One region of the Streptomyces sp. NPDC048462 genome, then DNA from elsewhere that is predicted to be linked to it. Evidence: predicted binding sites of a transcription regulator. Region 1 holds the regulator's gene; the other holds the start of a gene.
What was found. The regulator HrcA, encoded in region 1, represses chaperone genes, less so after heat shock. The targets are predictions, from matches to a motif close to TTNGCACTCNGNNNNNCNGAGTGCNAA.
Positions count from the first base shown of each region.

Region 2: groL (chaperonin GroEL) is a predicted target of HrcA. The motif match lies at 1,829-1,855, and genes of this name have one in related genera.

Region 1 covers NZ_JBICXG010000007.1:184,593-199,681, forward strand. Annotated here, with positions in the region: gene ACGFU6_RS15135 (AMP-dependent synthetase/ligase) at 1-1,620, shown strand, start outside; gene ACGFU6_RS15140 (SpoIIE family protein phosphatase) at 1,925-3,832, shown strand; gene hemW (radical SAM family heme chaperone HemW) at 3,903-5,144, shown strand; gene ACGFU6_RS15150 (ABC transporter substrate-binding protein) at 5,240-8,104, opposite strand; gene ACGFU6_RS15155 (DUF3097 domain-containing protein) at 8,221-9,039, opposite strand; gene ACGFU6_RS15160 (MBL fold metallo-hydrolase) at 9,065-9,787, opposite strand; gene hrcA (heat-inducible transcriptional repressor HrcA) at 9,974-10,990, shown strand; gene dnaJ (molecular chaperone DnaJ) at 10,991-12,127, shown strand; gene ACGFU6_RS15175 (nitronate monooxygenase) at 12,254-13,327, shown strand; gene ACGFU6_RS15180 (16S rRNA (uracil(1498)-N(3))-methyltransferase) at 13,324-14,070, shown strand; gene ACGFU6_RS15185 (hypothetical protein) at 14,204-14,713, shown strand; gene ACGFU6_RS15190 (S41 family peptidase) at 14,791-15,089, shown strand, end outside.
Region 2 covers NZ_JBICXG010000013.1:82,241-97,329, forward strand. Annotated here, with positions in the region: gene thrC (threonine synthase) at 1-689, shown strand, start outside; gene ACGFU6_RS22215 (MoaD/ThiS family protein) at 761-1,039, shown strand; gene ACGFU6_RS22220 (cold-shock protein) at 1,473-1,679, shown strand; gene groL (chaperonin GroEL) at 2,018-3,643, shown strand; gene ACGFU6_RS22230 (alpha/beta hydrolase family protein) at 3,857-5,176, opposite strand; gene ACGFU6_RS22235 (sulfite exporter TauE/SafE family protein) at 5,481-6,260, opposite strand; gene ACGFU6_RS22240 (GntR family transcriptional regulator) at 6,306-7,082, opposite strand; gene ACGFU6_RS22245 (TetR family transcriptional regulator) at 7,233-7,832, opposite strand; gene ACGFU6_RS22250 (carboxymuconolactone decarboxylase family protein) at 7,873-8,703, opposite strand; gene ACGFU6_RS22255 (DUF6000 family protein) at 8,916-9,851, opposite strand; gene ACGFU6_RS22260 (TetR/AcrR family transcriptional regulator) at 9,926-10,498, opposite strand; gene ACGFU6_RS22265 (NAD-dependent epimerase/dehydratase family protein) at 10,607-11,656, shown strand; gene ACGFU6_RS22270 (glycosyl hydrolase family 28-related protein) at 11,979-13,976, shown strand; gene ACGFU6_RS22275 (nucleoside deaminase) at 14,288-14,815, opposite strand; gene ACGFU6_RS22280 (purine-cytosine permease family protein) at 14,812-15,089, opposite strand, start outside.

The DNA.
Region 1 (15,089 bases):
GACCTCGGCGTGATGTGCGCGGGCGCCGCGACCACCACGATCTACCCCTCCACCAACGCCGAGGAGTCGGCGTTCATCCTCTCCGACTCCCAGAGCCGGGTGCTGATCGCCGAGGACGCCGTGCAGCTGGCCAAGGCCCGTGAGCGCCGCGCCGAGCTGCCGGACCTCGCCCATGTCGTCGTCATCGACGCCGAGGGCGCCGGACCCGCCGAGGGCGACCCCGAGGGCTGGGTGCTCACGCTGGCCGAGCTGGAGGCCCGGGGCACCGAGCACCTGGCGAAGAATCCGGCCGCGATCACCGAGCGGGTCGACGCGATCACCGCCCAGCAGCTCGCGACCCTCATCTACACCTCCGGCACCACCGGCCGCCCCAAGGGGGTGCGGCTGCCGCACGACAACTGGTCGTACATGGCCAAGGCCACCGTCTCCACCGGGCTGATCACCAAGGACGACGTCCAGTACCTCTGGCTGCCGCTCGCGCACGTCTTCGGCAAGGTCCTCACCTCCGGCCAGATCGAGGTGGGACACGTCACCGCCGTCGACGGCCGGGTCGACAAGATCATCGAGAACCTGCCGGTCGTCCAGCCGACGTACATGGCCGCGGTCCCCCGCATCTTCGAGAAGGTCTACAACGGCGTCGCGGCCAAGGCCCGCGCCGGCGGGGCGGCCAAGTACAAGATCTTCCAGTGGGCGGCCGAGGTCGCCCGCGAGTACGCCAAGGTCTCCCAGGACAACTTCCGCCGCACCGGCACCGCCTCCGTGCCCTTCGCGCTCGGTGCCAAGCACAAGGTCGCCGACGCTCTCGTCTTCGCCAAGATCCGCGAGGCCTTCGGCGGCCGGCTGCGCGCCTGCGTCTCCGGTTCAGCGGCCCTCGCGCCCGACATCGGCTTCTTCTTCGCGGGCGCCGGCATCCACATCCTGGAGGGCTACGGCCTCACCGAGACCAGCGCCGCCTCCTTCGTCAACCCGGGTGAGTCCTACCGCACCGGCACGGTCGGCAAGCCGCTCCCCGGCACGGAGGTCCGGATCGCGGACGACGGCGAGATCATGCTGCGCGGCCCCGGTCTGATGCAGGGCTACCAGGGACTGCCGGACAAGACCGCCGAGGTGCTGGAGGCCGACGGCTGGTTCCACACCGGCGACATCGGCGAGTTGTCCGTCGACGGCTACCTGCGGATCACCGACCGCAAGAAGGACCTGATCAAGACGTCGGGCGGCAAGTACATCGCACCGGCCGAGGTCGAGGGCCAGTTCAAGGCGGTGTGTCCGTTCGTCTCCAACATCCTGGTGCACGGCGCGGACCGTAACTTCTGCACCGCGCTGATCGCCCTCGACGAGCCGACCATCCTCGGCTGGGCCGCCGAGAACGGCATGGAGGGAAAGTCGTACGCGGACGTCGTGGCCGCCCCGCAGACCGTCGAGCTCATCGACGGCTATGTGAAGCGCCTCAACGAGGGGCTCCAGCGCTGGCAGACCATCAAGAAGTTCCGGCTGCTGCCGCGCGACCTGGACATCGAGCACGGTGAAGTGACGCCCAGCCTCAAGCTGAAGCGGCCGGTCGTCGAGCGCGCCTACAAGAACCTGATCGAGGACATGTACGCGGGCTCCCGCGAGGCCTGAGAGCGGCCCCCACACCTGCCTCCACACCGGCCCCTGACGGGTTCCCACCTGCCCGACGACGGGTTCCGGCCGTCCCGGCACCGGGTTCAGGCCGGTCGGCCCCCGCGCTCCGGCGCGGGGGCACGGACATCGCTACCGCGCCCGCTCCGGCGTGCGCTCCGGCGCTCGCTTCTCCGCTCACTTCGGTAACTCGGCGCGTATGGGGTTGGCCGATCTGTCACTCTGTCCCTTGTCGTCAGCGGCGCAAGTGCGAGAACAGGCAGAGCGAGAACAGGTCAGGAGCCGCCCGGTGGGGTCCATTCCCTTGCAGCGGGACATCGTGCAACGTCCCGGAACCAGTGCCGCGTCCACGGGCACCCAGCCGGTCGCCCGTACGAGTCTGCCCGGGAACCTGCTCGCGCCCGCCGCGGCCCGGCGGTTCGTCGCGGCGGCGCTCGCCGAGTGGAGCGGGCTCGGACTGCCCGCAGCGGTGGGGTTCAGCGACCGGCTGTCCGACGACGCGGCGGTGATCGTCAGCGAACTGGTCACCAACGCTGTCGTGCACGCCGGAACCAACGTCGAACTGCTCTTCAGGCTGGAGGAGGCGACCGAGGACGAGGCCTCCGCACTGGTGCTGGAGGTCTCCGACCACCACCCGGCCCGCGCCGTGCGCAGCGACGGCAGCGAGAAGGACGCCGGGCCCGAGGGCGCGGGCGGACCGGGGGAGCCCGCCGAGTACGGGCGCGGACTGGAACTGGTCGCCACCCTCTCCGAACGCTGGGGCATCACCTACCGCACCGGCCTCAAGACCGTCTGGGCCAGGCTCCCCGTCGACGACTGGAACCCCTTCACGGACGCCCGCACGGAACCCGGCTTCCAGCAGGGCCTGCGCGCCGCCGAACTCCTCGCCCCCACCGCACGGCGCGCCCTGCGGGACGACGCGGACTGGGCCGGTCGCGGCGCGCTCTCGTTCCTCGCGGAGGCCTCCGACCTGCTGGCCGGGCAGCTCGACGAGGACATCGTCGCCGCGCTCGCCGGCCAGTTACTGGTTCCCAGGCTCGCCGACTGGTGTGCGATCTGGCTGGAGCCGGAGAGCGGCGGCCGGGCCGCCGTCCCCCGGCTCGCCAAGGTCTGGCACATCGACGAGACCCGCACCGACCCGCTCCGCGAGGTGCTGGAGGGCGACCCGCTCCGGCTCCCCGAGCGGGTCGGCACCGGACCCGTCTCGATCCCGTGGCCCGGCAGCGCGGAGGACGCCGAGCCGGCGGACGGCAGCGACGGCGTCGCCCTCGCGTACCGGATCACCTCGGGCGGCCGCAACCTGGGCGCCGTGCTCGTCGGCCGCGAGGGCATCGCCCGCGTTCCCGACGAGGTGACCGCCCTCATAGAGGACTTCGTGCGCCGGGTCGGTCTCGCCGTCGGCGCGGCCCGCGCCTACACCCGGCAGGCCACCATCAGCCGCATCCTGCAGCGCGGACTGCTGCCCAGCAAGGTCGCCGACATACCGGGAGTGGCCAGCTCGCTGGTGTACGAACCGAGCGACGACGGAGTGGTCGGCGGTGATTTCTACGACATCTTCCCGTGCCCGAACGACCGCTGGTGCTTCGTCCTCGGCGACGTCCAGGGCAGCGGCCCGGAGGCCGCCGTCGTCACCGGCCTGGCCCGTCCCTGGCTGCGGCTGCTGGCCCGCGAGGGCTTCCAGGTCGGCGAGGTGCTGGTCCGGCTCAACCGGCTGCTCCTCGACGACGCGATGGAGGCCGCCGAGGCGGCCGCGCTGATGGTCGCCGCCGCGGGCGGCCAGCACTCGGCGGAGAGCGGACCGCGCTTCCTCTCGCTGCTGTACGGGGAGCTCGTGCCGCTGCCGGACGGGGGCGCGCGCTGCACCCTGGCGAGCGCGGGCCACCCGCTGCCGCTGCTGCTGCGCCCCGACGGCACGGTGCGGATCGCCGCCGAACCGCAGCTGCTGCTCGGGGTCGTCGACGACGCCACGTACGAGAGCCAGAGCTTCGACCTGGCCCCCGGCGACAGCCTGCTGTGCGTCACCGACGGGGTGACGGAGCGGCGCTCGGGCCCGGTGATGTTCGACGACGGCGACGGGCTGGCGCGGGCGCTGGCCGACTGCACCGGGCTGACCGCCGAGGGGATCGCGGACCGCATCAACCAGGCGGTGCACTCCTTCGCGGAGCGCCCGCCGGACGACGACCTGGCGCTGCTGGTCCTCCAGGCCCTCTAGGCCCCCGTACGGGCTGCCGGGACCGTGCAGGAATCCGGGGTGGCGTCCGGTCGCCGGGCGGCGCGCGACAATGGACGGTATGCCTTCCGTACTGCCCGATGGTGAGCCCGTGCCCGACGACGGGGCGCTGCCCCGCCATGCCCTGGAAGGCGCGGCCGGCCGGCCGCTCGGCTTCTACCTGCATGTGCCGTACTGCGCGACCCGCTGCGGCTACTGCGACTTCAACACCTACACCGCCACCGAGCTGCGCGGCTCCGGCGGCGCCCTGGCCTCCCGGGACAACTACGCCTCCCACCTGATCGGTGAGGTCCGCCAGGCCCGCAAGGTCCTCGGTGACGACCCCCGGCGGGTCCGCACCGTCTTCGTCGGCGGCGGTACGCCGACGCTGCTGGCCGCCGCCGATCTCGTCGCCATGCTGGGCGCGATCCGCGAGGAGTTCGGCCTCGCGGACGACGCAGAGATCACCACCGAGGCCAACCCGGAGTCGGTCGGCCCGGCCTACCTGGCCGAGCTGCGCGAGGGCGGCTTCAACCGGATCTCCTTCGGGATGCAGAGCGCCCGGCAGCACGTGCTGAAGATCCTGGACCGCACACACACCCCGGGCCGCCCGGAGGCCTGTGTCGCCGAGGCGCGGGCGGCCGGCTTCGAGCACGTCAACCTCGACCTGATCTACGGCACCCCCGGCGAGTCCGACGACGACTGGCGGGCCTCCCTCGACGCGGCGATCGGCGCCGGGCCCGACCACGTCTCCGCGTACGCCCTGATCGTCGAGGAGGGCACCCGGCTGGCCCGCCGGATCAAGCGCGGCGAGATCCCGATGACGGACGACGACGCGCACGCCGACCGCTACCTCATCGCGGACGAGGCGATGGCCGCGGCGGGCTTCTCCTGGTACGAGGTGTCGAACTGGTCCCGCACGCCCGAGGGCCGCTGCCTGCACAACGAGCTGTACTGGCGCGGCGCCGACTGGTGGGGCGCCGGACCGGGGGCGCACAGCCACGTCGGCGGCGTGCGCTGGTGGAACGTGAAGCACCCTGGGGCGTACGCGCAGGCACTGGCCGAGGGGCGTTCGCCGGGCGCGGGACGCGAGATCCTCTCCGCGGAGGACCGGCGCGTCGAGCGCATCCTGCTGGAGCTGCGGCTGGCCGACGGCTGCCCGCTGTCCCTGCTGGCCCCGGCCGGGCTCACGGCCGCCCGGCGGGCCGTGGACGACGGTCTGCTGCAGCCCGGCCCGTTCGCGGACGGCCTGGCCGTGCTGACCCTGCGCGGACGGCTGCTGGCCGACGCGGTGGTGCGGGACCTGGTGGACTGACGCGGCCCGGCGCCACAGGCCCCAGGGACTTTCTTTGGATCAGGCCGGACCCCGCGGGCCCGGCACGATCCAAACGACAGGCCCTGGCCGGGATCTCACCCCACCGGGCAGCCGGCCGGGGTGAGCTTGTCGGAACCGGCGGGCCGGCCGCAGATCACCCTGCTGTGGATCCGGCCGTCCGGATAGGTGATCTCGACGACGTCGAGACCGTGGCCGGCCTGGGCCTCGTACGGGATGAAACCGCGGAAGGTGACGGTGCCGGTGGGCATCGACCGCAGGTTCACCGCGTACAGGTTCGCCCACGTCTCGGCGGCGCTGTTCATCGTGTCGTTGTGGCTGGCGGCGTCGTACAGGGCAGCCGTCGCGTTGTACGAGATGACCGACTGCCCGCTGGCGAACAGGCCGTCCTCGTACGGCCTGGCGGCCGGCAGCCGCGGCAGGGTCCTGCCCGCGGGCAGCAGCCCCTCCAGGGTCCGGTGCGCCTCCGCGTAGAAGCCGCCGACCCGGCCTCGGCCCATCGGGGCGAGCGCCGTGTGGTAGAGCGTGACGTCCTCCGCGAGGTCGGTGCTGTCGTCGAAACGCGCCTTGGTCAGATCGTCACCGGTGAAGACCGTGATCGGTTTGCCCGCGCAGCCCTGGGCGAGCCGGCCCATCAGGTTGTTGACGTCCTCGACCCGGCCGGCGAAGTACAGGGCATCCGGCGCCGGGTCCGCCTCGCAGATCTTCTGCACCGGCTTGTCGAGATCGGCGCTGTTGCGGCGGCCGAGGCTGTACTCGGCCAGCTCGGACAGCTTGAAGCCGGCCTTCTTCAGCATCGCGTCGCCCACCTCGCGCTGCTCCTTCGTGTAGCGGTCCTTGTCGTTGTTGTCCAGCTTCCGGGAGAGCACGAGGGCCCGCGGGTGCGCGGACTTCCCGGCCACCTGCCGGGCCACCAGTCCCATCGCGTCCGCCTGCTCCTGGTCGGTCGCCGCGATGCCGAAGTAGTTCGAGTAGCTCTTGGCCAGGTAGCCGCCGGAGTTGGTCGTGTCCACCACCGGGAGACCGGCCTGCTGGAGCAGCTCGGTGGCCAGGGGGCTGTCGGTCGTGTCGCGCCCGAGCCCGATCACACCGACGACCGTGGGGTCCTCCCCGGCCACCTCGATGATCTTCTTCACCGCCGGTATCTGCTGGAGCATGTCCTGCCCGCCGTTGGCGGCCAGCACCTTGAGCTTGACGGAGAAGTCCAGCTTGTTGGTGTGGTGCTGGTACAGGTACACACCCGTCAGCTCCTCCAGGGCCTTGCGGGTGCCCTCCGGGGACGTGGCGGTGAAGGGGCCCGCGTAGATGACGGTGACGTAGTCGTCCCCGGGCGCGATACCGGCGTTCTCCTCCTCCACCGCCCGCTCGATCCGGTCGAACGTGAGGCCCTTGCCGGAGCCGGCCAGCGACAGGCCGTTGCCCGCCGCGAACCGCACCTGCGTGGTCGTCGACACGCCTATGCACTCCTTCGGCCCGCCACCGGGGCCCGCGAGCCTCACCGAGGCCGTGTTCACGTCGGTGAGCGGACCGTGGCAGTACCGGTCGGCCAGCCGGCTGCTCACCAGGAAGGTCGCCAGCAGGGCGCCGACCAGCAGGCAGGCCAGCGTCGTGCGCGACATCACCCACCAGACCCACGTCCTGCGCACGCGCTCCGTGACCAGCTGCGCGTGCGCGTGCTCATGGGTCAGCTGCTCGGTCGAGAGCGGCAGCCGCAGCACCCAGGCGAGGGTGGCGGCGGCCGTCGGGGACTGGCCGATGCTGAGATGGCTGATCCAGTTGTCGTAACGGGCCCTGGCCGCACCGGTGTGCGTGGGCAGCGGATCGGCGGGCAGCGGCGGGGTGTGCCGCAGGATCTCGGCCGCCGGCAGCGAGGCCAGGAGCAGCAGCGGATCGACCTCGCTGCGCCGGGAGCGGACGTTGTTGATGGCGTTGACCAGCTGGATGCCGCCGTTGCTCTGGCAGGCGGTGGGCAGGAACACCACCGGCGGTACGGTGCGCTTCCCGCGCCGCCAGTCCAGCGCGTGGGGACGGTAGTTGTTCCGCAGGTCCTCCAGCAGTGCCTGGACCCGCAGCTCCAGGTGGAACTGGCGGGACTGCTCGTCGCCCGCCGCCGCGTCGGCCACCCGCCCGGCGACCACCGAGGCCCGGACCCGGATGACCCGCCAGGACCCGCTGGGCGAGAACCGGGACCAGCCGTCGGACGGATAGCCGGTACTGGCCGCCGCCAGCGAGGAGGTGGTCGCGAACCACCTGCTGGCCCGCCGCAGCCACAGCAGCGGCGGCGCCGACGTCGTCACCAGCCGTACGACGGCGAGCCCCAGCACCGCCGCCACGGCCACCAGCATGGTGGGCACCCAGCCGATCTCGCCGAGCAGCACACCGAGCACCGCGATGACGACGGCCCCGAGGAACGTCTCCGGCCGCACCGACTCCCTGAACGCGCCCAGCCAGTTGCGCGGCCCGTGCCGGCTGACCCGCCAGCGCAGCGTGCTCAGCTGCTCCAGGATCCGTATCTCGCGCTCCTCGGGCGTGCCGCCCCGGTCCGGCTCCCGGACCACCGACGCGGTGGCCTGCTCGATGGCGCCGAGCAGCCGCGAGCGGGGGAAGGCGAAGGGCTTGTACTGCGAACTGCTCCGGGTCTCCCACGGCTTCTCGGCCAGCGTGCGGACCATGTCGAGGGCCGCCTCGTACGGCGTCTCGCCACGGCCGTCGAGCAGTTTCAGCGGCACCCGGCGCAGCTGATTGGCGTGGTGGATCTGGCGCACGATCTGCTCGACCCTGGCATCCACGTCGGACGGGACGTCGGCGTCGGCGGCCTGAAGGACCACCAACGGCATCACCGGCCGGTTGTCCCGGTGCCGGTCGATGAGCTGCTGCACGAAGTGGAAGACGGCCGAGGCCGCCTCGTTGTCCGCACTGTCCCGCCATACCTCGCGCGCCATCGCCCCGTGCCTTCCCTCGCGAAAAGAGCCAGGAAACACTCAATAACCGATGATGCGTGCGAGGCGCAGGCAATTGTAGGGATCAGCCCGGGATTGGCGGGAAGACCCGCCGGACATCAGGCGGGAAGCGTGACGAAATCAATCAATTCCTCTACGCGGCCCAGGAGTTCGGGCTCCAGATCCCGGTAGGAGCGGACCGAGGCCAGAATGCGCTGCCAGGCCGCGCCGGTGTTTTCCGGCCATCCCAGCGAACGGCACACCCCGGTCTTCCAGTCCTGGCCGCGCGGCACCACCGGCCAGCCGCCGATCCCCACGGACGACGGCTTCACCGCCTCCCACACGTCGATGTAGGGATGGCCGACCACCAGGACGTTCCCGTCCGAGATCCGCGCCGCGATACGGGACTCCTTGGAACCCGGCACCAGATGGTCGACCAGCACGCCCAGGCGCGCGTCCGGGCCCGGGGAGAACTCGCGCACGATCGCCGGGAGGTCGTCGATGCCCTCCAGGTACTCCACGACCACCCCCTCGATCCGGAGGTCGTCGCCCCAGACCCGCTCGACCAGCTCCGCGTCGTGCCGGCCCTCCACGTAGATCCGCCCGGCCCGCGCCACCCGGGCCCGCGCCCCGGGGACCGCCACCGAGCCCGAGGCCGTACGGGCCGGCCGGACGGGGCCGCCGGCCGACGGCCGCACGAGCGTCACCACCCGGCCCTCCAGCAGGAAGCCGCGCGGCACCAGCGGGAAGACCCGGTGCTTGCCGAACCGGTCCTCCAGTGTCACCGTCGGCCCCTCGGCCGTCTTCTCGCAGCGGATCACCGCACCGCAGAAGCCGGTGACCGCCTCCTCCACGACCAGATCCGGATCGGCGGGCACCTCGGGGGCGGGGGCGGACTTCTTCCACGGCGGGGTCAGGTCCGGCTGATAGCTGCGCATCGCACGACGATAGGACGCGCCGGCCTCACGACACGCCGAGGCCCCGCGCCAACGCGTCGCGCTGCGCCCGTACGAAAGCGGCGTCCACCACCGCTCCGTGGCCCGGCACGTACAGCGCGTCCTCACCGCCCAGCGCCAGCAGCCGGTCGAGGGCGGCCGGCCAACGGGAGACGAACGCGTCCGGGCCGGCCTGCGGCTCGCCGGACTCCTCGACCAGATCGCCGCAGAGGACGACCGGGGGCGAGCCGGGCACCAGCACCGCGAGATCGTGCCCGCTGTGCCCCGGGCCCACGTCGGCCAGCAGCACGCGGCGGCCGCCGCCGAGGTCCAGCGTCCACTCCCCGGACACCTCGTGGTGCGGGACCACCAGCACGTCCACGGCCTCCGCCGCCTCCCGCTCCGGGACCCCGTGCGCGACGGCGGAGCGGTGGAGGTCGTCGGCCCCGCCCCTCAGCAGCTCCGCCAGGCCGGCCGCCCCGTACACCTGCGCCCCGGCGAAGGCGGCCGTGCCCAGCACATGGTCGAAGTGCGCATGGCTCAGTGCGATATGTGTCACCCTCCGGCCGGTCAGCCCCTCGATCTGCCGGCGCAGTTCGACGCCCTCCCGGAGTGTCGAGCCGGTGTCGCAGAGCAGCGCCCCGTCCGCTCCGGCCACCAGTGCGGCCGTCGCGTCCCAGCCGGGCAGCCGCCGTCTGCCCACTCCGTCACCCAACCGCTCCCAGCCGAACTCTTCCCAAGTGACGTCCATGCGGCGACGCTATCGGCAACGACCTGCGCGCTCTCGCGGTAGCGTGGCCGGTCGCCCTTGCTAGGGGCCCACCCCGTCGCCGTACACTGACCGGGGAGATCGCTGGCACTCGAATGGACAGAGTGCCAGGAGAAGTCCCGGGAACGACCCGAGATCGACCGAGGCAGACAGCTGGAGGTGTGCGCGATGCTCAGCGAACGCAGACTCGAAGTGCTGCGCGCCATCGTCCAGGACTATGTCGGCACCGAGGAGCCCGTCGGCTCCAAGGCGCTCACGGAGCGGCACGCGCTGGGGGTGTCCCCGGCCACCGTCCGCAACGACATGGCGGTGCTGGAGGACGAGGGCTTCATCGCCCAGCCCCACACCAGTGCGGGACGCATCCCGACGGACAAGGGCTACCGGCTCTTCGTCGACCGGCTCGCGGGCGTCAAGCCCCTGTCGTCGCCGGAGCGCCGTGCCATTCAGAATTTCCTCGACGGCGCGGTCGACCTCGACGATGTCGTGGGACGCACCGTACGGCTGCTCGCGCAGCTGACCCGGCAGGTCGCCGTCGTGCAGTACCCCTCGCTGACCCGCTCGACGGTGCGGCACGTGGAACTGCTGCTGCTGGCACCCGCCCGGCTGATGCTCGTGCTGATCACGGACACCGGCCGGGTCGAACAGCGGCTGGTCGACTGCCAGACGCCGTTCGGTGAGACCTCTCTCGCCGATCTGCGGGCCCGGCTCAACAGCCGGGTGGTGGGACGCCGGTTCGCGGACGTCCCGCAGCTGGTGCAGGACCTGCCGGAATCCTTCGAGAGCGAGGACCGGGCGACCGTGTCCACCGTGCTCTCGATCCTGCTCGAAACCCTCGTCGAGGAGACGGAGGAGCGGCTGATGATCGGCGGCACCTCCAACCTCACCCGCTTCGGGCACGACTTCCCTGTGATGATCCGGCCGGTGCTGGAGGCGTTGGAGGAGCAGGTCGTGCTGCTGAAGCTGCTCGGCGAGGCCACGGACTCGGGCATGACCGTACGAATCGGGCACGAGAACGCCCACGAGGGCCTCAACTCCACGTCCGTCGTCGCGGTCGGCTACGGTTCGGGCGACGAGGCAGTCGCCAAACTCGGCGTGGTCGGACCGACCCGCATGGACTACCCCGGAACGATGGGAGCGGTACGCGCAGTGGCACGTTACGTCGGACAGATCCTGGCGGAGTCGTAAGTGGCCACGGACTACTACGCCGTACTCGGCGTGCGCCGCGACGCTTCTCAGGACGAGATCAAGAAGGCATTCCGGAGGCTCGCACGCGAGCTGCATCCGGATGTGAACCCCGATCCGAAGACCCAGGAGCGGTTCAAGGAGATCAACGCCGCTTACGAGGTCCTCTCGGACGCGCAGAAGAAGCAGGTCTACGACCTCGGCGGGGATCCGCTGTCCGCCTCGGGCGGAGGTGGCGCGGGCGGATTCGGACAGGGCGGCTTCGGCAACTTCTCCGACATCATGGACGCGTTCTTCGGTACGTCGTCGCAGCGCGGACCCCGTTCGCGTACCCGGCGCGGCCAGGACGCCATGATCCGGCTGGAGATCGACCTCTCCGAGGCGGCCTTCGGCACGACCAAGGACATCCAGGTCGATACGGCCGTCGTCTGTACGACCTGCAGCGGGGAGGGCGCCGCACCCGGCACCTCGGCCCAGACCTGTGACATGTGCCGCGGCCGCGGTGAGGTCTCCCAGGTCACCCGGTCCTTCCTCGGCCAGGTCATGACCTCACGGCCCTGCCCGCAGTGCCAGGGCTTCGGCACGGTCGTGCCGACCCCCTGCCCGGAGTGCGCCGGCGACGGCCGCATCCGCTCGCGGCGCACCCTCACCGTGAAGATCCCCGCAGGTGTCGACAACGGCACCCGCATCCAGCTCGCGGGCGAAGGAGAGGTCGGCCCCGGCGGCGGCCCGGCCGGCGATCTCTACGTCGAGATCCACGAGCTGCCGCACGCGGTGTTCCAGCGGCGCGGCGACGATCTGCACTGCACGGTCACCATCCCCATGACGGCGGCGGCGATCGGCACCAAGGTGCCGCTGGAGACGCTCGACGGCCTGGAGGAGGTCGACATCAGGCCGGGCACCCAGTCCGGCCAGTCGGTCCCGCTGCACGGGCGCGGCATCACGCACCTGCGGGGCGGCGGGCGCGGCGACCTGATCGTGCACGTCGAGGTGTTGACCCCGACGAAGATGGACCCCGAGCAGGAACGCCTGCTGCGGGAGCTGGCGAAACTGCGCGGCGAGGAGCGGCCCACCGGCCAGTTCCAGCCCGGTCAGCAGGGCCTGTTCTCCCGCCTGAAGGACGCCTTCAACGGGCGTTAGTCCCACGCTTCGACACCGTACGGGCCCGGGTTTCCGGGCCCGTACGGCATTTGCGGACATAACCGCGGCCCAGCGCGGCCCCGGGGTGCGCATCACGGGACAGGAAGGACATGACACGATGCCGTCATGCCATCCGCGTTGACCGATCTCTGCCGGTATCCGATCGTGCAGGCCCCGATGGCGGGTGGCGTCTCCTGCCCGCAGCTCGTCGGCGCCGTGGCCGAGGCCGGCGGGCTCGGCTTCCTGGCCGCCGGGTACAAGACCGCGGACGGCATGTACAACGACATCAAGCAGGTCCGCGGACTGACCGGCCAGCCCTTCGGCGTCAACCTCTTCATGCCCCAGCCCAACCTCGCCGACCCGAGCGCCGTCGAGGTCTACCGGCACCAGCTCGCGGGCGAGGCCACCTGGTACGAGACCCCGCTCGGCGAGACCGAGTCCGACGGCGGGGACGGCTACGAGGCCAAGCTCGCCATCCTGCTGGAGGACCCGGTCCCGGTCGTCTCCTTCACCTTCGGCTGCCCGACCCGCGACACCTTCGACGCGTTCGCCGCCGTGGGCACGTACACCGTCGTGACGGTCACCACGCCCGAGGAGGCCCAGGCCGCGCAGTGGGCCGGCGCCGACGCGGTCTGCGCCCAGGGCGTCGAGGCGGGCGGCCACCAGTCCACCCACCGCGACGACCCGCAGGCCGACGGCATCGGGACCGGGCTGCTCAGCCTGGTGGCCCAGGTCCGCGAGACCGTGCAGATCCCGGTCATCGCCGCCGGCGGGCTGATGCGCGGCTCCCAGATCGCCGCGGTGCTCGCGGCCGGGGCCGACGCCGCACAGCTCGGCACCGCCTTCCTGATCTGCCCGGAGTCCGGCGCCCACCTGCTGCACAAGCAGGCCCTGACCAACCCGCTGTTCGTCCGCACCACCCTGACCCGGGCCTTCTCCGGGCGCCCGGCCCGCGGCCTGGTCAACCGCTTCGTCCGCGAGCACGGGCCGTACGCCCCCGCCGCCTACCCGCAGATCCACCAGCTGACCGCCCCGCTGCGCAAGGCGGCGGCCAAGGCCGGGGACGCGCAGGGCATGGCGCTGTGGGCGGGCCAGGGGCACCGGATGGCGCGCGAGATGACGGCCGGCCGGCTCGTCGCCCTGCTCGCCGGGGAACTGGACGCCGCACGCGCGGCAGTGAGCACAAGGAGCACGCAGTGACGGCACCCGTCTTCGTCGTCGAGGAGATGCCCACGGGGCCCGGCTTCGTCCTGGAGGGCCCGGAGGGACGGCACGCCGTCTCGGTGCGACGCCTGCACGCCGGAGAGGAAGTCGTCCTGACGGACGGCCGGGGCCACTGGGCGCAGGGCGTGGTCTCCGCCGCGGAGGGCAAGGACCGGCTGGTCCTCACCGGCCTGGAGCCCGTCCACGAGGAACCCCGCCCGGGGCTCCGCATCACCGTCGTCCAGGCGCTGCCCAAGGGCGACCGCGGAGAGCCCGCCGTCGAGACGATGACGGAGACCGGCATCGACGCGATCGTGCCGTGGCAGGCCGGACGCTGCATCACCCAGTGGAGGGGCGAGCGAGGCCTCAAGGCCCTGGCGAAATGGCGCGCCACGGCCCGCGAGGCCGGCAAGCAGTCGCGCCGGGTGCGGTTCCCGGAGGTGGCCGACGCGATGACGACCAAGCAGGTAGCCGCGTTTCTGGCCGAGGCGGACTTCGCGGCCGTACTGCACGAGGACCGCGAGTACGGCAGCGAGCCGCTGGCCACCGTCGCCCTGCCCGAAGCGGGCGAGATCGTGCTGGTCGTCGGACCGGAAGGCGGTGTCTCGCCCGAGGAACTGGCCGCGTTCACCGCAGCCGGGGCCCGGACCTGCCGGCTCGGACCTACCGTGCTGCGCACCTCGACGGCCGGTACGGCGGCAACGGCCCTGCTGCTGGGCCGCACCGGCCGCTGGTCATGAACCCCGCTGTTTTCCGCCACTCGGGCCGGTTGTGGCCGCGAGCGGTCTACCGCACCGTCAGGAGCGGTGGGAAGCTGCCCGTATGGGGACATCAAGGGCATGGAGCAGTCGAGGGATCCGTCGCTTTCCGGCCGTGATCTGCCTCACCGGCACGGTCGTCGCGGGACTGGCGGCCTGCGATCCGGTCAACGGCCTGAACTCCGCGTCCATCGCCGTGACCACCGACCGGACCGCCACCCGCGCGCTGGAGCACGAAGGGGTGCACGTGCAGTGGCTGACCTGCACCGCACGGACCGGCCAAGGCGCGAGCTCCCGCACCGGTTCGGCCACCCCCGCCACCAGCCGGGTCGCGGACGTGGACTGCAACGGCCGCACCAAGGAGGGTAAGGACATCAGTCTGGACGGCAAGGTCGACCGGGAGGTCGAAGGCCGTTGCGTCAGCGGTGACATGACCGCGAAGGCGGGCGGCGAGACCGTCTTCCGCGCCACGATGCTCGGCAACTGCGACGCCGCGCCCTCGCCGTCCACGCCGTCCGCGCCGTCCCGGCCCCCGGCGGGCGGCGGTGCGGACGACGGCGGGTCAGGCGCCCGGCCGACCGTGACGGTCACGGTCACCGTGACCGAGTCGCCCCGGGGCAAGTGAGTGTGCGGGGCACCGACTGTGTCGGACTCCGGCCAACTCCGTTTCCCCGGGCCCGGCCTCGGCCTAGGGTGATCGCTGTGACACAGCCTTCCTACCTCCGGTATCCCCATGTCCAGGGCGACCTGATCGCCTTCACCGCCGAGGACGACGTCTGGCTCGCGCCACTCGACGGCGGCCGGGCCTGGCGGGTCAGCGCGGACAACCGCCCCGTCGCCCAGCCGCGGATCTCTCCCGACGGCACCCTCGTCGCCTGGGCGTCCACCCGGGACGGGGCACCCGAGGTGCACCTGGCCCCGGTCGACGGCGGCCCCTCCAAGCGGCTGACCTACTGGGGCGACGCGCAGACAGCCGTGCACGGCTGGACACCCGAGGGCGA
Region 2 (15,089 bases), on a different contig from region 1:
TCAACCGCTTCTGCTCGGAGCTCATCGGTGACCCGCTCGGTGAGGGCTGGGGCTTCGTCAACGTCAACCTGCGCCCGTACTACGGCGAGGGTTCCAAGACGCTCGCGTACGAGATCTGCGAGCAGCTCGGCTGGCGGCTGCCCGACCAGATCGTGATCCCGATCGCGTCCGGCTCGCAGCTCACGAAGATCGACAAGGGTCTCCAGGAGCTGATCAAGCTCGGTCTGGTCGAGGACAGGCCGTACAAGATCTTCGGAGCCCAGGCCGAGGGCTGCTCGCCGGTCTCCACCGCCTTCAAGGCCGGTCACGACGTGGTGCGGCCGCAGAAGCCGAACACCATCGCCAAGTCCCTGGCGATCGGCAACCCGGCCGACGGCCCGTACGTCCTGGACATCGCCCGCCGCACCGGCGGCGCCGTCGAGGACGTCAACGACGAGCAGGTCGTCGACGCGATCAAGCTGCTGGCGCGCACCGAGGGCATCTTCGCCGAGACCGCGGGCGGGGTGACCGTCGGCGTGACGAAGAAGCTGATCGAGGCGGGTCTGCTCGACCCGTCGCTCACCACGGTCGTCCTGAACACCGGTGACGGCCTCAAGACGCTCGACGCGGTGGCCGCCACCTCGCAGGCGACGGCGACGATCAGGCCGAGCCTGGACGCCTTCCGTGCCGCCGGCCTCGGTACCGCCTGAGCGGTCCGCCGCACCAGCTGAGAGGCTGCCGCAGCCTCCGGCCACCCGTGACTCCAGGAAGGGCTCCCACCATGAGCGTCAAGGTCCGTATCCCCACCATCCTCCGCACCTACACGGGCGGCCAGGCCGAGGTCCCGGCAGAGGGCGCGACCCTCTCCCAGGTCATCGAGTCCCTGGAGAAGGACCACCCGGGCATCGCCGCCCGCGTCCTGGACGACCAGGGCAAGCTCCGCCGCTTCGTCAACGTGTACGTCAACGACGACGACGTGCGCTTCCAGGGAGGCCTGGAAGCGGTCACCCCGGACGGCGCCGGCATCTCGATCATCCCGGCCGTCGCCGGCGGCTGCTGAGCCCCGGGACCCGAGCGGTCCCGCTTCGACGAGTCACCGCGATTGCCCTCTCCGCGACAGAAGCGGAGGGGGCAATTCTGCATGGTTGAGCGCGGTAGAGTGTGGGAAGCCCCCTCCGCTGCCCGTGCCCCCCGCATATGAGAATGCGCCCGGCCACGACAAGATGCAGCCAAAGTGCCTGAGCCTCTTGCGCCATAAGTCGCCTTTGCCTGGCCCGACTTGCCCTGGAATCTCATGAGTTCCTCATATTCGGGCGTTCGGCGATGCCCAGAATTCTCGTCCGATTGACCTGTTGCAGAGGGCAGTTGGGCAGATACATTCGGCCGCGGTCGACGCGTTCCGGCGCACGCACCCTCTCCTGTCGGAGGGTGAGTTCTGACCCGGGCCCGCGAAGTGCGGTCCTGTGCAAGGGCCAGTAATAGGGGAGTTAGGCATGGCTCAGGGCACCGTCAAGTGGTTCAACGCGGAGAAGGGGTACGGCTTCATCGCGGTCGACGGTGGTGCGGATGTTTTCGTCCACTACAGCGCGATCCAGATGGACGGATACCGCACCCTCGAAGAGGGTCAGCGAGTTGAATTCGAAATCTCGCAGGGCCAGAAGGGGCCGCAGGCGGACATGGTCAAGCTCGCCGTCGGCTGAGTTCGGCGCGGTCGGCCAACGACACTACTCACGCACGGAGGGCCCGTACCCCTGGGGTACGGGCCCTCCGTGCGTCCGGAGCCCGCTGCGGCCCTCCGGTCGTCCACGCTCCGCAGGGGCGCTCGTTGTCCACACTCCGGAGGGGGACGCTTGCACTCTCGGGGGTCGAGTGCTAATCATTGGGCTTAGCACTCTCCGGGTGAGAGTGACAGAAACTTGGACCGGGCCGGTGAGGCCCGCAGGTCTGTCGGGGCAAGGAACCGGCAGGCGGCAGGCCGTCCGTCGCGGGCGCCACTCGGTCCGGAGAAATCCACCCCTGTCCGGGAGGACCACTTCATATGGCCAAGATCATCGCGTTCGACGAGGAGGCCCGGCGCGGTCTTGAGCGCGGCATGAACCAGCTCGCCGACGCCGTCAAGGTCACCCTCGGCCCCAAGGGTCGCAACGTCGTCCTTGAGAAGAAGTGGGGCGCCCCCACGATCACCAACGATGGTGTTTCCATCGCCAAGGAGATCGAGCTGGAGGACCCGTACGAGAAGATCGGTGCGGAGCTGGTCAAGGAGGTCGCCAAGAAGACGGACGACGTCGCCGGCGACGGTACGACCACCGCCACCGTTCTCGCTCAGGCGCTCGTCCGCGAGGGCCTGCGCAACGTGGCCGCGGGTGCGAACCCGATGGCTCTCAAGCGGGGCATCGAGAAGGCCGTCGAGGCCGTCTCCGCCGCCCTCCTGGAGCAGGCCAAGGACGTGGAGACCAAGGAGCAGATCGCTTCGACCGCCTCCATCTCCGCCGCTGACACCCAGATCGGCGAGCTCATCGCCGAGGCCATGGACAAGGTCGGCAAGGAAGGCGTCATCACCGTCGAGGAGTCCCAGACCTTCGGTCTGGAGCTCGAGCTCACCGAGGGTATGCGCTTCGACAAGGGCTACATCTCGGCGTACTTCGCCACGGACATGGAGCGCATGGAGTCGTCGCTCGACGACCCGTACATCCTGATCGTGAACTCGAAGATCAGCAACGTGAAGGACCTCCTTCCGCTGCTCGAGAAGGTCATGCAGTCCGGCAAGCCGCTGCTGATCATCGCCGAGGACGTCGAGGGCGAGGCCCTGTCGACCCTGGTCGTCAACAAGATCCGTGGCACCTTCAAGTCCGTCGCCGTCAAGGCCCCGGGCTTCGGTGACCGCCGCAAGGCCATGCTCGGCGACATCGCCATCCTCACCGGTGGCACCGTCATCTCCGAGGAGGTCGGCCTCAAGCTGGAGAACGCCGGTCTCGACCTGCTCGGCCGTGCCCGCAAGGTCGTCATCACCAAGGACGAGACGACGATCGTCGACGGCGCCGGTGACAGCGACCAGGTCCAGGGTCGCGTCAACCAGATCCGTGCCGAGATCGAGAACTCCGACTCGGACTACGACCGCGAGAAGCTCCAGGAGCGTCTGGCGAAGCTGGCCGGCGGCGTGGCCGTCATCAAGGCCGGTGCCGCCACCGAGGTCGAGCTCAAGGAGCGCAAGCACCGCATCGAGGACGCGGTGCGCAACGCCAAGGCCGCCGTCGAGGAGGGCATCGTCGCCGGTGGTGGCGTGGCTCTGCTCCAGGCCTCGGCCGTCTTCGAGAAGCTCGAGCTCTCGGGTGACGAGGCGACCGGCGCCAACGCCGTCAAGCTGGCGCTGGAGGCCCCGCTCAAGCAGATCGCCGTCAACGGTGGTCTCGAAGGCGGAGTCGTCGTCGAGAAGGTGCGCAACCTGCCGATCGGTCACGGCCTCAACGCCGCGACCGGCGAGTACGTCGACATGATCGCCGAGGGCATTCTCGACCCGGCGAAGGTCACGCGCTCCGCCCTGCAGAACGCCGCGTCCATCGCCGCGCTCTTCCTCACCACCGAGGCCGTCATCGCCGACAAGCCGGAGAAGGCCGCTGCCGGCGGCGCTCCGGGCGGCATGCCGGGCGGTGACATGGACTTCTGATCCTGACGGATCGGTAGCTCCAGCACAGCGTTACAACGCCGGCCCCCGGGGATCGCTCCCCGGGGGCCGGCGTCGTTCGTGGACGAGGGCACGCCCACGCCCTGCCTGAGCTCCCCGGTCCGGCAGGAGATCGACCGCCGCGCCGACCGGGGGCACGGCCGGCCCTGCGTCGTCATGCACAAGCAGGTGGGCTGAGCTCTCGGGCCGTCCCGTTCACGGCGTGAACACCATCTCCGGGAAGCGGTCCGAGGGGCCGTGCAGCAGGCAGTCGTCGTGTCCGCGCAGCCACCGCTCGAAGAACGACGCCGTGTACGCCCGGCTCGCGGCCGCCGCCCGGTCCGGCCGCACCGTCCCGACGGCCCCGGCCAGTCCGCCGTCCGGTTCCGCGCCCTGGCGGGCCAGTTGAGGGAGCAGCGACTGCGCGTCGGTGTAGGAGGCGTGGCGCGAGCCGGTCAGGGTGACGTCGGCCCGCCAGCCTCGGGTGTTCTTCCAGAACGCCGCCCAGGACGGCTGCTGCCGGTAGTCGCCCGAGCCCTCGCCGGCCGTCCCCATCAGGAGCAGCGGCCGGTCAAGCCCGTCCGTGGCGACCGTGCTCAGCCGGCTGCCGTCCGGCTGTGCGCCGCCCACGTAGTCCAGTTGCCCGTCCATGTTGATGCCCGCCCGGATCCGCCGGTCGTCGTGCATCGTCTGGGCGGCGGTGAACCCGCCTGCGGAGTGGCCGAACATGCCGGTCCGGCGCAGATCGAGTACGTCTGCGAAGCGCGTCCGGTTCAGTTCCGGGAGCCGGTCGAGCACGAACCGGGTGTCGGCCACCCGGACCGCCATGACCTTGCGCAGCAGGGCGCTGACCGCGTCCGGATCGCTGGGCGGCGCGCCGTCGAAGATCCGCATGGTGGCGAGGTGCCCGTCGGGGAACTCCACCTCGGTCGCCTCGTAGGTGTGGTCGATCGTGACGACCGCGTACCCGTGGCTCGCGAGGTCGTCGACCAGGGCGGTGTTCCAGGTGCGCGGGTCGCCCAGTCCGCCGGAGTACAGCACGACGGGCAGCCGGCCGGCCCGTGCGGCGACGGGTGCGTCGCGGCGGGCGTGGCTGAGCGTGGCGGCCCAGTCGACGGACCCGGGTGCCATGCCCAGGTTCAGGGCGGCGGCCCCCTCCGGCCCACCGAAGTGCGCGGCGGCCGAGGCCGTCATCTGCGGCTCGCGCCGGGCCGGTCCGCCGGGCGCGGCCGGGTAGCGGACGCTGATCATCAGCTCGCGGCGGGCCGCGGTCCCCGGCAGCCAGGGCTCCGCGCGGGAGGTGTCGACGAGGTGGTGCACGGTGGTGCCGACCTCGAACGGTCCGGTGGGCCGGGGCAGTCGCGCGGTCGGCAGGGGGGTGCGGGCCCGCCGGCCGCCGGCCGCGAAGGACGGGATGGCGCCGGTGGCCAGCAGGGCGGACGCGGCGAGGGCGGTGGTGAGGACCTGCCGGCGGTTGTGGGTACGGGTACGCGGGACAGCGAGCACCTGGAACTCCCCGTTCGGGCGGTGCGGCACGCACGGCACGGTCTGCGGTGCCGCGGGTGGCGGGCGACGTGTGCGAACGCCTCCACGATGCCTCCCGGCTCCCGCCCGGCGCGTGATACCCAGGTGCTCATTCGGAGGCGTGGCGACTGGTACCCGGGTAGGGGATCGCCGCCGCCGTCAGGACTTCCGGGGGCATGGAGCCGCCGGGCTGCTGCCGCAGTGGCGTGCGCGGCCTCTCGCGTCCCGGCGGGTCGCGGCCGCACTGGGCTTCACGGAACTGGGCGCGCAGTTGAGCATCGAGACCGTCCGGTAGGGCGGGATCCGTACCCCCGCCTCAGGAGCGGAACGCGAGGTACGGGGCCAGCGCCAGGAGCATGGCGGCCATGGCGTACTTGAGGCGGCGGGCCGGGACCGAACGGGCGATGCGCCAGCCCACGATCACCCCCACCAGTTCCGGCACGCCGACCACCGCGGCCAGCGTCCAGTCGACGGAGCCGTGCTGGACGTAGCCGACGGTACCCACGCTCGCGATCACCACGGACTGCGCCTGCGCGGCGGCCAGCGCGGACAGCACCGGGAGCCCGCAGACGACCAGGAGCGGCACGCTCAGCATCGGCCCGCCCAGCCCGAACAGCCCCGCCGCGACGGCCACCGTGACCCCCACCGCGACGGTGAGCGCGAGCGGCACCCGCACCGGGGTGCCGGGCGTCGGCGCGGTCGCCGCGCGGCGCTCGCGGAGCCACACCAGCAGGCCGGTCACCGTGACGGCGCACGCCAGCAGGATCCCGAACAGCCGCCCCGAAACGTGGGTGTTGAGCAGCACGCCGACGGGGGTGCCGGCGAGCGCGCTCGCGGCGAGGACCACGGCGGTGCGCCGCGTGTCCGGGTCCCGCAGCTGCCCGGACCTGGTGTACGCGGCGGTGCCGAGGACGCCGGTCGCCACGTGGGTGACGATGGCGGTGCCCGCGACGCCGGCCGGGGTGAGGCCGGTCAGCAGGAACATGCCGATGGTGGGCAGCACACCGCCGGGCCCGATCGCGGTGATCCCGATGCCTCCCGCGAGGCCGAACAGGGCGAGCAGAACCAGGGTGAGCGTGTCGGGGGTCCAGGACATGGGGGTGCCTCCGAGGGCGGTGCGAGGGGAGGGGAGTCGCCTCGGTCAGGCGAGGGCGCTGGGCGGGGAGTCGCCTCGGTGGAGCAGCGTGTGCAGGGCGAACCGGTCGGCGCGCACCCGCAGGGACTCGGTGTCCACGGGGCGCCCGTCGGCGAGCCGGGTGAGCCGGTCGATCACGAACAGGGCCGCGCCGGCGGGGATGCCGAGCAGCCGCGCGGTGTCCGGTTCGGCGGTGACGGCGTGCACGGTGACCTCGGCGCTGCCGAGCCGGGTCCCGGTGGTCTCCTCGATGAGCGTGAAGACGTCGCGGCCGGCGAGGTCGCAGTCGAGGAGGGGGCGCCCGATGTCGGGGGCGAGCCAGGTCGAGTCGACGGAGAGCGGGCGCCCGTCCAGGCTGCGCAGCCGCTCCAGGTACACCGCCTCGGAGCCGTCCGGCAGTTGGAGCCGCTCGGTGACGGCCTTCGGCGCCTGCGGTACGACGCGGGCCGCGCGGACCGTGTTCGCCACGGTGCCGTAGTCGATGAGGGTCTCCGCGAGGCCGGTGAGGCGGTCGAGGCCGTGCCCGTACTTCGCCGTCACGATCTGGGTGCCGATGCCCCGCCTGCGGGTGATCAGCCCCTCGTCGCGCAGCAGGCCGAGGGCCTGTCTGACGGTGTTGCGGGAGGTGCCGAGCAACTGGCCCAAGGCGCGTTCGTCGGGCAGCATGCCGTCCTCGTAGCGGCCGGAGGTGATCCGCTGGCGCAGGGTGTCCGCGATCTGTCGCGCGCGTTCGGCGCGGGGGAGCGGCGGCCTCTCGCGGTGCGGTGGCGGTTCGTCTCGCATGAGCGTTTCGTCACCTCCTCTCGGCCCCCACGCTACCCGCCGGGCACCCCGCGCGAGGTTACGCCGAAGTTACGCCACCCATTCTGACCTGCGTAAACGCCTGAGCTGCGGGTTTGCCCCGGATGCCAGGCGCTCCGCCGGTCCGGGCGGTCACCGCGATGGCGCACCGGGGTCGGTGAGGGCCCGGACCATCCGCACGAGCGCGTCCCGCGTTGCCTCGGGGGAGCCGTCGGCACCGCTCAGGGCCATGCGGGCGAGCTGGGGCATGGTGAGCCACCAGGTCGCGAGGGCGAAGGCGGCCCCGAACAGCCGGCCCGGTTCGAAGTCGGCGGTGACGGCGCCGTCGAGCTGGAGGGCGGCGATCTGCGCGGCCTTGTCGGCGTAGTGGGCGGCGCGCTCCGTCTCGGCGGCCACCGGTGCCCGTCCGTCGCGCAGCCCTTCCCAGGAGAGCAGGCGGAGCAGGTGCGGGTGGGCGCCGTGGTAGTCGTACAGCCGTCCGGCGAAGTCACCGAGGTCGCCCTCCCCCGGGGCGGGCAGGGGCACGGCCTCGGCGGCCTTGGCCAGTTCGGATGCCAGTACGGCGGTGAACAGCTTCTCCTTGCCGCCGAAGTACTGGTAGATGCGCTCCTTGTTGACCTTCGCCGCCGCTGCGACGCGGTCGACGCGCGCGCCGGTCGGGCCGTGCTCGGCGAACTCCTCGACGGCGGCTTCGAGCAGGAGGCGTTTGGTGCGTGCGGTGTCCCAGGCCATGTCCGGATCCTTGTCGTTGTCGGTGTTCTTGCCCGTGCCCTTACGCGGCGTCCCGTGCCGCGTCCCGTGCCGCGAAGACCTCGCGTGCGGCGGTGATGCCGTTCAGTGCGGCGGGGAAACCGGCGTAGGCGGCCAGGTGGGTGATCACCTCGGTCGCCTCCTCCCGGGTGCCGCCGGTGTTGAGGAATCCGTGGATGTGTACGCGCAGCTGGGGGCCCGCGGTGCCCAGGGCGGTGCACATCGCGATCGTGGCCATCTCGCGGGTCTTCAGGTCGATCCCGGTGCGCTGGTAGACGTCGCCGAAGACGAACTCGACGAGGTAGCGGCCCAGTTCGGGGGCGATGTCGTTGAGGGAGTCCACCACCTGCTGCCCCGAGTGTCCGTCGACCTCCGCCAGGGCGCGCAGCCCTCGGGCGAAGCGCTCGGACGCACCCTCGGCGGCCGGTTCGGGGGCGCCGGGAGCGTCAGGGGTGCCGGGCGCGGCCGGGTGCTCGGCGAACACCGCGCGCGCGGCGGCGATCCCGTTGAGGGCTGCGGGGAATCCGGCGTAGACGAGTGTGTGCATGAGCACCTCGACGACCTCGCGCCGGGTACAGCCGACGTTGAGCGCGCCCGCGATGTGGAAGCGCAGCTGCGGTTCGGCGTTCCCGAGGGCGGCGAGCGCCGCGACGGTCACCAACTGCCTTTGGGGCAGCGTCAGTCCGGGCCGGGTGTACAGATCGCCGTACGCGAACTCGACGGCGTAGCGGGCGAGGTCCGGAGCGATGTCGGACAGCGCCTCCAGCGGGGTGGGTGCGGAGCCGCCGATCACCTTCAGCACGTCCAGACCCTCGGACAGCCGGGACGGTTCGGTGGGTTGTGTGTGGGACACGTCGAACTCCTTGTCGGGGCGGCGAGCACTGATCATTTCCAACTGATGGGTTGGAAGTTAGCACGCGCGACCACGAAACTCCAACCATGAAGTTGGAAAGCGTGACGGAAGCGATTGCGTGATCGTCGTCGGCCGCCCCGGGCGGTCCTGGACTCGCGGCCGGCCCAAGGGGCGGCCCTTGGCATCTCGTGCCGTGAACGAAGCCGAGAGCCCTATCGGGGGTGTTCCCGAAGCCCGGCCGCCGCGGTCTCGGTCGAGGCGAAGAACACGAAGTCGAGCCGGGTGTCGTGGCCCGGGTGCCACGGGTCGAGCGGCCGGGACAGTACCCAGCGGTTCGGGTCCCCGGTGATTTCGAGGAGCGCGTGGTCGCGTCGGCCGCAGTGTGCGACCACGGTCACGGGGCGGTCGGTGAGCGGCAGGCGCTCGTCGGGGTCGGCTGCGAGTGCCGCGGCGAGTCCGGCCTCGATGGCGGCACTGTCGGCGGGAGAGGCGGGGGTCCAGCCGGCCGGCAGGCGGACGGCCCGTATGTCGGTTACTGCCGGGCGTGCCTGTCGTGCGTTCTCGACGAGCGCGCGGAGTTCGCCGATACGGGCCCCCAGGGATTCGAGATGGCCGGGAGACGTGTCGTGCGTCCACCGCCACCAGGGCCCGTCCGGGGCGGTGAAGCGTCCGGCGTAGTCGCTGCCGAGCTGCGTGTCGATGTCGAGCAGGGCCCCCATCGCCCAGTCCTGGTCGTAGGTGAGGTCCCGCCGAGGCAGGTACGTGTCGAGGTAGTCGGACAGGATCCGGGCGTCCGCCGGTGTGGCGAAGCAGGCCAGCGCGAAGCAGTGGCCCTGACCGGCGAAGGTCTGGCTGCTGTCGATGAGCAGCTCGCCGATGCGTCGGCGTTGCCGCGTACGTCCGCCGATTCCGGCCATCCAGGCGGCGACGAGGCGTTCGCGCCAGCCGGCGCTGATTCCGAGGAGTGTGGTGAACTCCTCGTCGTCGGCCCGTCCGGAGTCCGCGATGAGCTCGCGCAGGAACGCGGTGCGTGCCGCTGGTTCCTGCCGTTGAAGGTTGCCGTGGAGCAGTTCGAGGTGGCGGCCGTCGACGAGGACGTAGCGGTAGGCGGCGGCGTTCAGTGCGGACAGGATCGTCATGCCGTCCATCCGATCACCTCCGGGCCGCAGGCGGAACGCCGAGCGGCTGAGCATCAACTGGGCCGGTCTTGGAGCCCGTCGGCTCAGGTCCCGGCGGGCCGGGTGCGCAGTCCGTCGAGGACGAGGTTCAGGATGCGGGCGGCGCGGGCATCGGCGTCGTCGCCCGGGGGGATGCGCCACAGGACGCTGAGCTGGAGGAGGACGTCCTCCGGGTCGGTGCCCGGCTTGAGGTCGCCGGACGCGGCGCCGGCGTCGAGGAGGACGGCGATGGCACGTAGGAAGGGCTGGTAGTTCTCGTCGTCGAGCCCGCCGTTCGTCGCCGCGTGGATGACCTCGGACACGCCGTACTTGAGCTTCCCGTAGTGCGCGACCTCCTCGAACCAGCGGCGCAGCGCGTCGAGCGGGGGCAGGTCGGCCGCGAGGGCGTGGGCGAGGTCGATGACCTTCTGGATCTCCTGGTGGTAAAGCTCCACGATCAGCGCCTCGCGGGTGGGGAAGTGCCGGTACAGCGTCCCCACGCCGACCCCGGCCTGCTTGGCGATGGCCGTCATGGAGGCCCCCGACGAAGCGGCGAAGGCCTCGGCGGCCACCGCGAGGATGCGGGCCCGGTTGTTCAGCGCGTCGGTGCGGGTGGCACGGGAGGGGGGCGGCGTCATGGCTGGTCCGATCGGTCCGGTTGCAAAGCGGAAGGGCTTCCGTTACGTTCGAAAAGCAATACGGAAGGGCTTCCGTTTAATCTTGCCACACCTTCACGGAGGACGGCCATGTCAGAAACGGTCCTGGTCACAGGAGGCAGCGGCTATGTCGCCGGCTGGTGCGCCGTCGAGCTGCTGCGACGCGGCTACCGCGTCCGCGCCACCGTGCGCGCCGACGGCAGGGCGCGGGCGGTGCGCGAGGCCGTCGCCGCCGAGGTGGACCCGGGAGAGCGGCTGGAGTTCGCGATCGCGGACCTCACGGCGGACGAGGGCTGGGACGCGGCCGTCGCGGGCGTCGACCACGTCCTGCACGTCGCCTCCCCCCTGGGCGGCGCCGTGGCCGACGGGTCCGACGCCATGATCGCCCCCGCGCGCGACGGTGCGCTCCGGGTCCTGCGCGCGGCCACCGGGGCGGGGGTGCGGCGCGTGGTGATGACGTCCGCGGCGAACACGGCCAGCCCTTCGTCCTACGCCACCGAGGGCGTCACCGACGAGACCCTGTGGACCGACCCCGACGACCCGACACTGATCCCCTACCGCCGCTCCAAGACCCTCGCCGAGCGGGCGGCCTGGGACTTCATGGCCGGTTACGACGGGCCCACCGAGCTCGCCACGGTCCTGCCCGGCGCCGTCTTCGGCCCGATCCTCGCCACCGGGACCATCGGGTCGGTCGGCATCGTCCAGCGGATGCTCGCCGGATCCATGAGCGGTGTGCCGCGCATCGGCCTGGAGATCGTCGACGTCCGCGACCTCGCGGACATCCACATCCGCGCCATGACCTCGCCCCGGGCCGCAGGTGAACGCTTCCTCGCCACCGGCGAGTTCACCTGGATGCGGGACATGGCCCGCGCCCTGCGCGAGGAGCTGGGCCAGGACGCCGACCGGGTCTCCACCCGACAGATCCCCGACTTCGCCGTCCGCCTCGCCGCCCGCTTCCGCGACCCGTCGCTGCGCGACATCACCCCCGCCCTGGGGCGCCGCAACCGCCACACCACCGCGAAGGCGGCCGAGATCCTTCAGTGGTGGCCCAGGCCCGCCCGCGAGACGGTCGTCGACTGCGGCCGCAGCCTGCTGGCGCACGGGGCGGTGCGGCGCGGTGCGGAGGCGGCGGCGCGCTGAGCCGGGTCCGCTGAACCGGGTCCGGTGAGCCGGTTGCGATCCCGCAATGAAATGCCCTGGCTACGCAAAATTCCTACGAAGATCTGTACTTGAACGGCAATCTGACGGAAACGTCTCGCAGGAGTCTTGTGGCCCGCGATGTCCGGGTCCTACTGTCGCCTCACCTCCCCGGCGGCTGCTCCGGCCGAAATCGGCCACTCCGGCCACTCCGGCCGCTCCTCAGAGAAACGGGCCTGCGATGTCACGGAAGATCACCGGCACTGATGAAGTGAGCCCGCGAAGACCGCGGCGAACGGCGTGGCACACGGCGGCGGTCGCCTCGATGACCGTCGCCGCTGTCGGCCTGGGCGTGCTGACGGGCACGCCCGCACCGGCCGCCCAGCGCGCCTCCGTGGTCACCGACTCCGCCACCTCCGCCGCGACTCCCGCCGTCACCCGCGCCGCCCTCGACCCGGCGCTCGTGGCGGGCCGGGGCGCGGACGTGCCGTTCGTCGAGCAGGAGGCCGAGAGCGCCGCGACCAACGGCACGGTCATCGGCCCCGGCCGGGCCGCGTACACGCTCCCCGCCGAGGCGTCCGGCCGCAAGGCGGTCAGCCTGGAGCCGGGCCGGCACGTCGAGTTCAGGCTGCCGCGCGCCGCCAACGCGATCACCGTGCGCTACAGCATCCCGGACGCCCCGAACGGCGGCGGGATCACCGCACCGCTGGACGTCTCGGTGAACGGCAAGAAGCGCTCCACCATGACGCTGACCTCGCAGTACTCCTGGCTGTACAACCAGTACCCGTTCTCCAACGATCCGGGCGCCGGGCTGCTCCACCCCGACTGGTGGATCACCGAGTGCTCCTGCGTACCCAGCGAGACGACCCCGGCCCCGGTCATCGCCAAGCCGTACCGGCCCAGCCACTTCTACGACGAGCAGCGCCTCCTGCTCGGCCGCACCTACCGCGCGGGCGACACCGTACGGCTCACCGTCCCGGCCGGCAGCCGGGCCGCGACGACGACCATCGACCTGATGGACTCGGAGCTGGTCGGCCTCCCGCGTATCGAGCTGCTCGCCGCCAACGTCCTCGCCTTCGGGGCCGATCCCACCGGCCGCCGCGATTCGGCGACCGCGATCGACAAGGCCATCGCCTTCGCGAAGCGCACCCACCTCAAGGTGTACATCCCGCCGGGCACGTACCAGGTCAACCGGCACATCGTCGTCGACGACGTCACGATCGTCGGCGCGGGCAACTGGTACACGAAGATCAAGGGCCACGAGGTCGCACTCGACACCCCGGCCGCCGACGGCTCGGTCCACACCGGCGTCGGCTTCTACGGCAAGGACGCGGCGGACGGCGGCAGCCGCAACGTCCACCTGTCCGGCTTCGCCATCGAGGGCGACGTGCGCGAGCGCGTCGACACCGACCAGGTCAACGGCATCGGCGGCGCGTTCAGCGACTCCACCATCGAGGGCCTGCACATCAGCCACACCAAGGTCGGCATGTGGTTCGACGGTCCGATGAAGAACCTGCGGATCACCGGCAACATCATCGTCGACCAGATCGCGGACGCCATCAACTTCCATACGGGCGTCACCGATTCACGCGTCGCTCACACCTTCGTACGCAACTCGGGCGACGACGGACTGGCCATGTGGTCCGAGAAGACGGCGAACGCCCGCAACACCTTCGACCACAACACCGTCCAGACCCCGGTCCTGGCCAACGGCATCGCGATCTACGGCGGCACCGACAACACCGTCTCGAACAACCTGGTGGCCGACCCGATCCGCGAGGGCAGCGCGCTGCACGTCGGCTCCCGCTTCGGCGCCGAGCCGTTCGCAGGGAAGCTGAACCTCACGGCCAACACGACGGTCCGCGCCGGTACGTACGAGCTCAACTGGAACATCGGCCTCGGCGCCCTCTGGATCTTCGCCCTCGACAAGAGCATCGACGCGGACATCCGGGTCACCGGCAACAACTTCCTCGACAGCACCTACAACGCGATCATGCTCGTCTCCGACTGGGCCGTGAAGGACCAGTACGTCATCAAGGGCGTCCACTTCAAGGACATCAAGGTGGACGGCACCGGCACCTCGGTGCTGAGCGCCCGCGCGGCGGGCGGCGCCACGTTCGAGAACGTGGACGCGCGCAACGTGGGCGCGGTCGGCGTCAACAACTGCGGCTCGTTCAACTTCCCCTCCACGGGCTCGGAGTTCGCCCTGACGGACCTGGGCGGCAACGACGGGGACTGGCTGGCCCCCTGGCTGCTCCCCAACACCATCACCTGCGACGACCGGCCGGACGTCGTCCCGCCGCCGGCGCCGGGCGCGTGGTGAGGCAGGACTGAACGCCGTACGACGGAGCGGCGGGGGGGGGGGGGGGGGGGGGGGGGGGGGGGGGCGGCCCCCCCCCCCCCGGGGGGGGGGCGCGGGGCGGGGGGGGGGGGGGCGGGGGGGCGGGGGCCCCCCCCCCCGCGCCCCCCCCCCCCCCCCCCCCCCCCCCCCCCCCCCCGGCCGCCCCGCCCCCCCCCCCCCCCCGGGGGGGGGGGGGGGCGCCGCCCCCCCCCCCCGCCCCGGGGGGGGGGGCCCCCGCCCCCCCCCCCCCCCCCCGCCGCTCACCCCTGTCAGGACCGGGGTTCTCGGTCCCGTCAGTTCCAGAAGCCCTCGTGGACCTCGCGGGCCTGCGGCAGGTCCACCGGGCCGATGACGGGGAGGTCGCGCTGTCCGGCCGCGAAGACGACGCGGCAGGGCAGCGCCATGGTCGGGTTCTCCTCGTTGGCGCCCGTCATGTCCAGCAGCTCGTCCTCGCCCAGGGCGTAGGCGACCCGGCCGATGTTGGACCAGTAGATGGCGCCGGAGCACATCGCGCACGGCTCGGTGCTGGTGTAGAGCGTGCAGGTGCGCAGGAACTCGGTGTCGTACTTCGCCGTCGAGAGGCGGACGAGGTTGGTCTCGGCGTGCCCGGTGGCGTCCCGGCCCGTGGTGACGGTGTTCTCGGCCTCGATCAGGACCGTGCCGTCCGGGCCGACGAGCAGCGCGCCGAAGGGGTGGTTGCCGGCGGCGCGGGAGCGGCGGGCGACGGCGACGGCGGTGTGCAGGTGGGCGGTGTCGGCGTCGGTGGCGACGGCGGCCGCCGCGGCCCGGGGGGTGGTCGCCTGAGCGGTGGTGCTGGTCATGCGGTGATCTCCTCTGTGGGGTGGGACGGGTCTTGTGCGGCGGGAAGGGCCCGCCCGCCGGTGCGGCGGGTGAGCGCGTAGTGGATGAGTCCGGCGGTCAGGAACGCGACTGCGGCGGCGGCCGCGCCGAGTGGCGGGTGCGCCTTGGCGATGGGGCCGACGAGGATGCCCGGCTGGCTCATGAAGGGGACAGCGGCGGCCAGGCCGAGCAGCCAGGAGAGGAAGCCGGGGCCGAACCTTGCCCCCGGGCCGGCCGGTCCGGCGGGGCGCCTGG